2 regions of the Streptomyces sp. YPW6 genome follow, and region 1 is predicted to be linked to the other one. Evidence: riboswitches for the same ligand, from Rfam matches in the RefSeq annotation. Region 1 holds a riboswitch; the other holds the start of a gene.
What was found. Region 1 has a riboswitch for glycine ahead of gcvT (glycine cleavage system aminomethyltransferase GcvT). Riboswitches for the same ligand answer to the same signal wherever they lie in the genome.
Positions count from the first base shown of each region.

Region 2: another riboswitch for glycine. It lies ahead of gcvP (aminomethyl-transferring glycine dehydrogenase); the one in region 1 lies ahead of gcvT (glycine cleavage system aminomethyltransferase GcvT).

Region 1 is NZ_CP076457.1:1,890,574-1,894,779, forward strand. Features, by position in the region: gene KME66_RS08200 (enhanced serine sensitivity protein SseB) at 1-652, opposite strand, end outside; gene KME66_RS08205 (AAA family ATPase) at 743-1,417, opposite strand; glycine riboswitch at 1,620-1,717, shown strand; gene gcvT (glycine cleavage system aminomethyltransferase GcvT) at 1,896-3,011, shown strand; gene gcvH (glycine cleavage system protein GcvH) at 3,167-3,544, shown strand; gene glyA (serine hydroxymethyltransferase) at 3,564-4,206, shown strand, end outside.
Region 2 is NZ_CP076457.1:6,822,974-6,827,179, reverse strand. Features, by position in the region: gene gcvP (aminomethyl-transferring glycine dehydrogenase) at 1-1,856, opposite strand, end outside; glycine riboswitch at 2,048-2,145, opposite strand; gene KME66_RS29970 (PRC-barrel domain-containing protein) at 2,278-2,652, shown strand; gene KME66_RS29965 (DNA polymerase IV) at 2,571-4,031, opposite strand; gene KME66_RS29960 (MerR family transcriptional regulator) at 4,147-4,206, opposite strand, start outside.

The sequences.
Region 1 (4,206 bases):
GCGCCCGGCCGATGGCGTCCATGGAGGCGCTCTGCCCCGCCGGGTCCCCGGTGGCGAACTCGACGCCGACGAAGAGGACCGGGTCATCGCCCTCGATGCTGGCCAGCGTCCGGCGGGCGCAGCTCACCACTCCGGTGGCCTCGAACTCCTCGGACACGGCGGTGAGGAATTCGACCGGGTCGTGCTGCCAGTCCGGCTCGAACAGCCGGACCCGGCCGCCGGTGGCGGGCCCGTCCAGGGCGGTGCGGCCCGCCCGGCAGAGCTCGGCGACGGCGGGGGGCGGCAGCGGTATGCCGACCGCGCCGCCCGGGTTCACCGCGATGCCGACCTGCGGGGGCAGGCCGCGGGCGAAGTCGCGGGCGGGCGCGACGGTGAAGGACATGTGGCTGCCGACGCAGCTGAGGAACTGGGCCTCCGAGCTGAAGACGGGGACGAAGGCCGCGCCGTCGATCTCCATCATCGGCAGGTCGAGGTCCGCGCTGGCGGGCGTGCCGCCGTTCGGCAGGGGTACCCAGACGGAGCTGCGGCCGAGCACCTCGACGAGGCGGCCGCCCGCGTCCGGGACGCCGAGCGAGGCCGCCAGCACCTCTTCGAGCTCGTTGGCGGGCCACCCCTGCTGGGGGTGGGCCGGTGCGGGTGCCGGAATGTCCACTGGCTCTGTGCCCTCTCTCAACCGCCCGGGCCGCGCCGCGGCGGCCCTCTGCTCCGGCCAGCACCCTAACCTCAGCGCACGGGGGGAAGCTCAGGCGTCCGTGAAGGAGATCCGGACGAGCGCCCCCGCGGCCTCGCGGTCGAGCAGCACCGCGGAGGTGCAGCCGGGGGGCAGCAGGCCCTGTTCGGTGTCGCGGAGCAGCCGGGCCACAGCGTGCCGGTGGCGGGCGAAGGCGTAGCCGGAGACCCCGCGCCCGCGCTCGCGCTGCCCCTGCCGGGCCACCTCGGGCGTCACGTCGAGCAGGATCAGATGGAGGGTGCGGCCCCGGGCCACCGCGTGCCGGGCGAGCCAGCGGCGTACCCACGTCTGGGTGCCGCAGTCGTGGACGACGACGGACCGACCGGAGCGCAGGGCCTTGCGGAGGCCGAGGTAGTGCGCGGCCCGGACGAGGGGGCGGTAGAGGGCGTAGGGCAGTAACGCGGGGACGGCGGCGGCCCAGGCGTCACGGGTGTTCTGCGAGTCGATGGCCCGCCCCGGCGCGGCGCGCCGGATCAGGGTGGACTTGCCGCTGCCGGGGAGGCCGGAGACCACGACGACGTCACCGGCGGTGAGATCGAGACCGAACGGGGCGTGGCCGGGGCGCCCGCGCAGGTCGCGCACCTCCGGCGCACGGGTCTCCAGCAGTTCCCGCACGGGAGCGCCCCGCCGTGCGGGGATCGCGCCGCGCGCGGCCCCCGCGGCCGGTACCGACCGCTGCAACGTCATCGCCCATCCCCCTGCCGTCGGCTTTCGCACGTCTGCTCCGAAGTGTAAAGAAAAGGCAATGCGGCACAACCGGCCCCGGAGCCGTCGTCCGGATCATGCCGCGACCGCGCCCTTCACGTCTCCGGAAATCCGAGGGGAGACCGGCCCCCCACTTCCGCCCGATGCATGCGATGATGACCCCGCCAACTGCATACCGGCCGTTCGAATCCGCGCGGGAGAGTTCCGGCCACAGTGTGAGCCGGGCGCCGAAGGAGCAAGATCCTCCCTTGAATCTCTCAGGCCCCGTACCGCGTGGATGAGGCAGATCTGAAAAGCGAGTCGCCCTGCGGCTCCACCCAAGGTGCAAGCCGAGCCCTCTGGAACAGAGGCGCCCTGAAGGGGCATACCCCGTCAGGGGCTATCGGCGAACCTCTCAGGTTCCGATGACAGATGGGGAGGATTTTCCGTCCCGACGTCGTCATGCCCTGGAGCCACGCCCATGAGCACTCCCCCCCGTCTGACCGCCCTCGACGCGCTGCATCGCTCGCTCGGCGCCACCATGACCGACTTCGCGGGCTGGGACATGCCCCTGCGGTACGCCAGCGAGCGCGACGAGCACCACGCCGTGCGCACCCGGGCCGGCCTCTTCGACCTCTCCCACATGGGCGAGATCACCGTCACCGGACCCGGGGCCGCCGCCTTCCTGAGCTACGCGCTGGTGGGCAACATCGCCACCGTCGGCAACGGCCGGGCCCGCTACACGATGATCGTCCAGGAGGACGGCGGGATCGTCGACGACCTGATCGTCTACCGCCTGGGCGAGACCGAGTACATGGTGGTCGCCAACGCGGGCAACGCCCAGATCGTGCTCGACGCGCTGACCGAGCGCGTCGGCGGCTTCGACGCCGAGGTGCGTGACGACCGGGACGCGTACGCGCTGCTCGCGGTCCAGGGCCCCGAGTCGCCCGCGATCATGAAGGCCGTCACCGAGGCCGACCTGGATGGGCTGAAGTACTACGCGGGCCTGCCGGGCACGGTCGCCGGGGTCCCCGCGCTCATCGCCCGCACCGGGTACACCGGCGAGGACGGCTTCGAGCTGTTCGTCGCGCCCGAGCACGCCGAGCGGCTGTGGCAGGCGCTCACCGAGGCCGGCGCGCCGCACGGCCTGATCCCGTGCGGGCTCTCCTGCCGGGACACGCTGCGCCTGGAGGCGGGCATGCCGCTGTACGGGCACGAGCTGACGACCGCGCTGACCCCGTTCGACGCGGGGCTGGGCCGGGTCGTGAAGTTCGAGAAGGAGGGCGACTTCATCGGCCGCGAGGCACTGAAGGCCGCCGCCGAGCGCGCCGAGACCGCCCCGCCGCGCAAGCTGGTCGGCCTGATCGCCGAGGGCCGCCGCGTCCCGCGCGCCGGTTTCCCGGTCGTCGCGGACGGCAAGGTGATCGGTGAGGTCACCTCCGGCGCCCCCTCCCCCACCCTGGGCAAGCCGATCGCCATGGCGTACGTGGACGCGGCCTTCGCCGCGCCGGGCACCGAGGGCGTGGGCGTGGACATCCGGGGCACGCACGAGCCGTACGAGGTCGTCGCGCTGCCGTTCTACAAGCGCCAGAAGTGATATCCCGGAAGAACCGGTGACCGGGCGGCCGGCGGTCATCCGCGGCTTCCGGCCCTTCGCACCGCACGCAGGCGTCGCAGAAGTGACGTACCTCCGTCTCACACCGCAAGACCACCGTTCATCAGCACTCCCCCGCGTACAGGAGAATTCAGGTCATGAGCAACCCCCAGCAGCTGCGGTACAGCAAGGAGCACGAGTGGCTGTCGGCCCTCGAGGACGGCGTGGCCACCATCGGCATCACGGAGTACGCGGCCAACGCGCTCGGTGACGTCGTCTACGCCCAGCTCCCGGAGGTCGGTGACACGGTGACCGCGGGCGAGACCTGCGGCGAACTGGAGTCGACCAAGTCCGTCAGCGATCTGTACTCGCCGGTGACCGGTGAGGTGACGGCGGCCAACCAGGACGTCGTGGACGACCCCTCGCTGGTGAACTCCGCTCCCTTCGAGGGCGGCTGGCTGTTCAAGGTGCGCGTCGCGGAGGAGCCGGCCGATCTGCTCTCCGCCGACGAGTACACCGCGTTCTCCGGCAACTGAGACCTTAAGGGACCCCCTGATGTCGCTTCTGAACTCCTCCCTCCACGAGCTGGACCCGGACGTCGCCGCCGCCGTCGACGCCGAGCTCCACCGTCAGCAGTCCACCCTCGAAATGATCGCCTCGGAGAACTTCGCTCCGGTCGCCGTCATGGAGGCGCAGGGCTCCGTCCTCACCAACAAGTACGCCGAGGGCTACCCGGGCCGCCGCTACTACGGCGGCTGTGAGCACGTCGACGTCGTCGAGCAGATCGCGATCGACCGGATCAAGGCCCTGTTCGGCGCCGAGGCCGCGAACGTCCAGCCGCACTCCGGTGCGCAGGCGAACGCCGCCGCGATGTTCGCGCTGCTGAAGCCGGGCGACACGATCATGGGCCTGAACCTGGCCCACGGCGGTCACCTGACCCACGGCATGAAGATCAACTTCTCCGGCAAGCTCTACGACGTGGTCCCGTACCACGTCGACGAGACCGGCGTCGTGGACATGGAGGAGGTCGAGCGCCTCGCCAAGGAGTCCCGGCCGAAGCTGATCGTGGCCGGCTGGTCCGCCTACCCGCGCCAGCTGGACTTCGCCGCCTTCCGCCGGATCGCGGACGAGGTCGGCGCCTACCTCATGGTCGACATGGCGCACTTCGCGGGCCTGGTGGCGGCGGGTCTGCACCCCA
Region 2 (4,206 bases), 4.9 Mb from region 1:
TTCATGCCGGCCATGACGGCGCTGGCGGCGTTGGTGCCGTGCGCGGAGGACGGGATGAGGCAGACGGTGCGCTGGTCGTCGCCGTTGGCCCGGTGGTAGGCGCGGACGGCCAGCAGACCCGCGAACTCGCCCTGGGAGCCGGCGTTGGGCTGGATGGACACCGCGTCGTAGCCGGTGACCTCCGCCAGGCGCTCCTCCAGCTCACGGATGAGGGTGAGGAAGCCCTGCGCCTGCTCGGCCGGTGCGAAGGGGTGCAGCGCGCCGAACTCGGGCCAGGTGATGGACTCCATCTCGGCGGTCGCGTTCAGCTTCATGGTGCAGGAGCCGAGCGGGATCATGCCGCGGTCCAGCGCGTAGTCGCGGTCGGCGAGCCTGCGCAGGTAGCGCAGCATCGCGGTCTCGGAGCGGTGCTGGTGGAAGACCGGGTGGGTCAGGATGTCGTCGGAGCGCAGCAGCGCCTCCGGCAGCGTGTCGGCCACCGTGGCGTCCAGCGCCTCGACGTCGCCCTCGGCGCCGAAGGCCGCCCAGACGGCGGAGATCTGGGAGCGGGTGGTGGTCTCGTCGCAGGCGACGGAGACGTGGTCGGCGTCGACGAGGCGGAGGTTGACCCCGCGCTCGCGGGCGTCGGCGACGATGCCGGCGGCCTTGCCGGGAACCCGGACGGTCAAGGTGTCGAAGAACGCGCCGTGCACGACGTCGGCGCCCGCGGTGCGCAGACCGGCGGCGAGGATCGCGGCGTAGCGGTGGGTGCGGCGGGCGATCGTCCGCAGCCCCTCGGGACCGTGGTAGACCGCGTACATCCCGGCCATCACGGCGAGGAGGACCTGCGCGGTGCAGATGTTGCTCGTGGCCTTCTCGCGGCGGATGTGCTGCTCGCGGGTCTGGAGGGCCAGGCGGTAGGCCTTGTTGCCGTCCGCGTCGACGGAGACGCCGACGAGGCGGCCGGGCAGGGAGCGGGCGAACTTCTCGCGGACCGCCATGTAGCCGGCGTGCGGGCCGCCGAAGCCCATCGGGACGCCGAAGCGCTGGGTGGTGCCCACCGCGATGTCGGCGCCGAGCTCGCCGGGCGAGGTGAGCAGGGTGAGAGCCAGCAGGTCGGCGGCGACGGTGACGATCGCACCCAGCTCGTGGGCCTGCTCGATGACGGGCTCGATGGCGCGCACGGCACCGGAGGCGCCCGGGTACTGGAGCAGCACACCGAAGACACCGCGCTCGGCGATCTCGGCGGGGATGCCCTCGCTCAGGTCGGCGACGACGACCTCGACGCCGGTGGGCTCGGCGCGGGTCTCGATGACCGCGACGGTCTGGGGCAGGGTGTCGGCGTCGACCAGGAAGACGCCCTTCTTGACCTTGCCGACGCGCCGCGCGAGGGCCATCGCCTCGGCGGCCGCCGTGCCCTCGTCGAGCAGGGAGGCGCCGGAGGTGGGCAGCCCGGTCAGCTCGGCGACCATCGTCTGGAAGTTCAGGAGTGCTTCGAGCCGGCCCTGGGAGATCTCCGGCTGGTACGGCGTGTAGGCCGTGTACCACGCGGGGTTCTCCATGACGTTGCGCAGGATGACGGGCGGCGTGAAGGTGCCGTAGTAGCCGAGGCCGATCATCGGGGCCAGGACCTCGTTGCGGTCGGCCAGCGAGCGAAGCTCGGCCAGCACCTCCGCCTCGGTGCGCGCCGAGGGGAGGTTCAGGGCCTCCGCACTCTTGATCACGTCGGGCACGGCGGCGGCGGTCAGCTCGTCGAGGGAGCCGTAGCCGACCTGGGCGAGCATCTTCGCCTGCGCCTCGGCATCGGGGCCTATGTGGCGCTGCTCGAACGGAATGCCCTGCTCCAGCTGGGAGAGCGGAGTGCGACGGGGGGTCATGTGGAGGCCTCCTGGTCTGTCACGACCTGCGAGGGGCACCGCGGCGCGGGTGCCCGGACGGCCTCCCCCTCTGTCATCTCAACCTGAGAGCTTCACCGGCCCGCCCGGGGCGAGCCGATTTTCACCGTCGGTGAGGGTCGGGTCCACTTGGGCCTGCGCCCGCACGGATCCGCCCTGCTTTCCAGAGTGACCTCGTCCGTGCGGTACGGGGGCCTGAGAGATTCCGGGGAGGAGTTGCTCCTTCGGCGCCTCCGGCTTCTCCACCGGAGGACTCTCCCGCACGGGGTCAGCAGCCACTGCCAGCCTACCAGCGGCCCCCGCGCCGGAGCTCTCGAGTGGCCGACACCACGGATCTGCATTTGTCTGGTGCTGTGGAGCGACAGGGACCGCCGTGAGCAGTCCGCGACCAGTGGGAGGCACCGTGCAGACGGATATCGATCCACGCCGCCTGATCGGCCGCAAGGCGTTCGATCGCAAGGGCGCCAAGATCGGAACGGTGGATGAGGTCTATCTCGACGACGCGACGGGTGTGCCCGAGTGGGCGGCCGTGCGCACCGGACTCTTCAGCAGGGACGCCTTCGTCCCGCTGGAGCCCAGTGAATTCGTCGAGGACGCCCTGCGCGTCCCCTTCGACCGGGCGTTGATCAAGGGCGCCCCGGACTTCGGCGTCGGCCGGCACCTGTCGCCCGAGCAGGAGCTGCAGCTCTACCGGCACTACGGGCTGGACTCCTCTCCCCCGGAGAAGGCGGCGCCGGACGACCGGGACTTCGGCAGGCTGGCGGGCCAGGAGGAGTAGTCGGGCGGCTCGCGGACGAGCGGCAGCGGGTCGGCGGGCCGCAGCAGGGGGTCGTCGGTCCGGAAGGTGAGGACCCGGCCGGGTGCGCTCCACGGTTTTTCGAACCGGACGGTGACCCGGCCGATCCCGCTCCCCTGTACCCAGCCGTGTCCGTGCTCCTCGTGGTGCACGTCGTGTCCGGCGGGCCAGCGCCGCGCGGCGAGCTGCTCGGCGCCGTCCGCCGCGGGCTCCGGGACGGTCTCCTCCGCGCCGCCCTCCGCGGCCGGCGCCTCGTGTTCCGCGGCCCGCCGCGCGAGCTCCCGGGCGTCGGCGGCCTGGGCGAACAGGTCCTCCTGGGTGTAGTCGGCGAGCCCGGTCACGCCGACCCCGAGAAGCCGTACGCCACCCGTGGTGTCGACGGACTCCAGCAGCCGCCCCGCCGCCTCGCGGACCACGGTGGGGTCGTCGGTGGGGCCTCTGAGCGTCTCGGAGCGGGTCAGCGTGGAGAAGTCGTAGCGGCGCACCTTCAGCACCACCGTGCGGCCGGACCGGTCGGCGGCGCGCAGCCGCTCCACGCACCGCACGGCCAGTCGCTCGACCTCCGCGCGCACCCGCACCCGGTCGTGCAGGTCGACGTCGAAGGTGTCCTCCACCGACACGGACTTGGCGTCCCGCTCGGCGACCACCGGCCGGTCGTCGAGCCCCAGCGCCATCCGGTGGAGCCCGTGGCCGTGCGCCTTGCCGACCAGCCGTACGAGCTCCGCCTCGCCCGCCTCGGCCAGGTCGTGGACCGTGGTCATCCCGGCACGCCGGAGATGGTCACCGGTGGCCGGACCGACCCCCGGCAGGATGCGTACGGACAGGGGGGCGAGCAGCTCGCGCTCGGTGCCCGGCTCGATGAGGACGAGTCCGTCCGGCTTCGCCTGCTCGGAGGCGATCTTGGCGAGCATCTTGGAGCCCGCGAGTCCGACGGAGCCGCTCAGACCGGTCACGGCGCGGATGGCCGTGCGCAGCCCCTCCCCCGTGGCACGGGCCGAGGCCGGGTCGTCGGCTGTCCCGCCGGCTTCCAGGTCCACGAAGGCCTCGTCCAGGCTGAGCGGCTCCACGAGGGGAGAAAGCCGCCCCAGCAGCTCCATGACCTGGTCGCTCACCGTCCGGTACAGGGAGAAGCGGGGCACCAGGTAGGCCGCGTTCGGCGCGAGCCTCCGGGCCTGGGCGGTGGGCATCGCCGAATGCACGCCCAGCCGCCGGGCTTCGTACGAGGCGGTGGCGACCACTCCCCGGGGACCGAGACCGCCCACCACGACCGCCTTGCCACGCAGACTCGGTTTGGCCGCCTGCTCCGCCGACGCGTAGAAGGCGTCCATGTCCAGGTGAAGGATGGTGGGCGCGGGTCTCACACCGTCGATGCTGCCCTACGGCACTGACAACGGGCCGGTCCGGCACCCCGTGGGGCACCGGACCGTCCCGTGTCCGCCGCAGGGCCGCGTCGTGCGCGCCGCCCGCCCGGGGCGCTCAGCCCGCGCGGTTACGCCGCCGGGCCAGCTCGTCCGCGGGGTTGTGGCCGATGAGCGT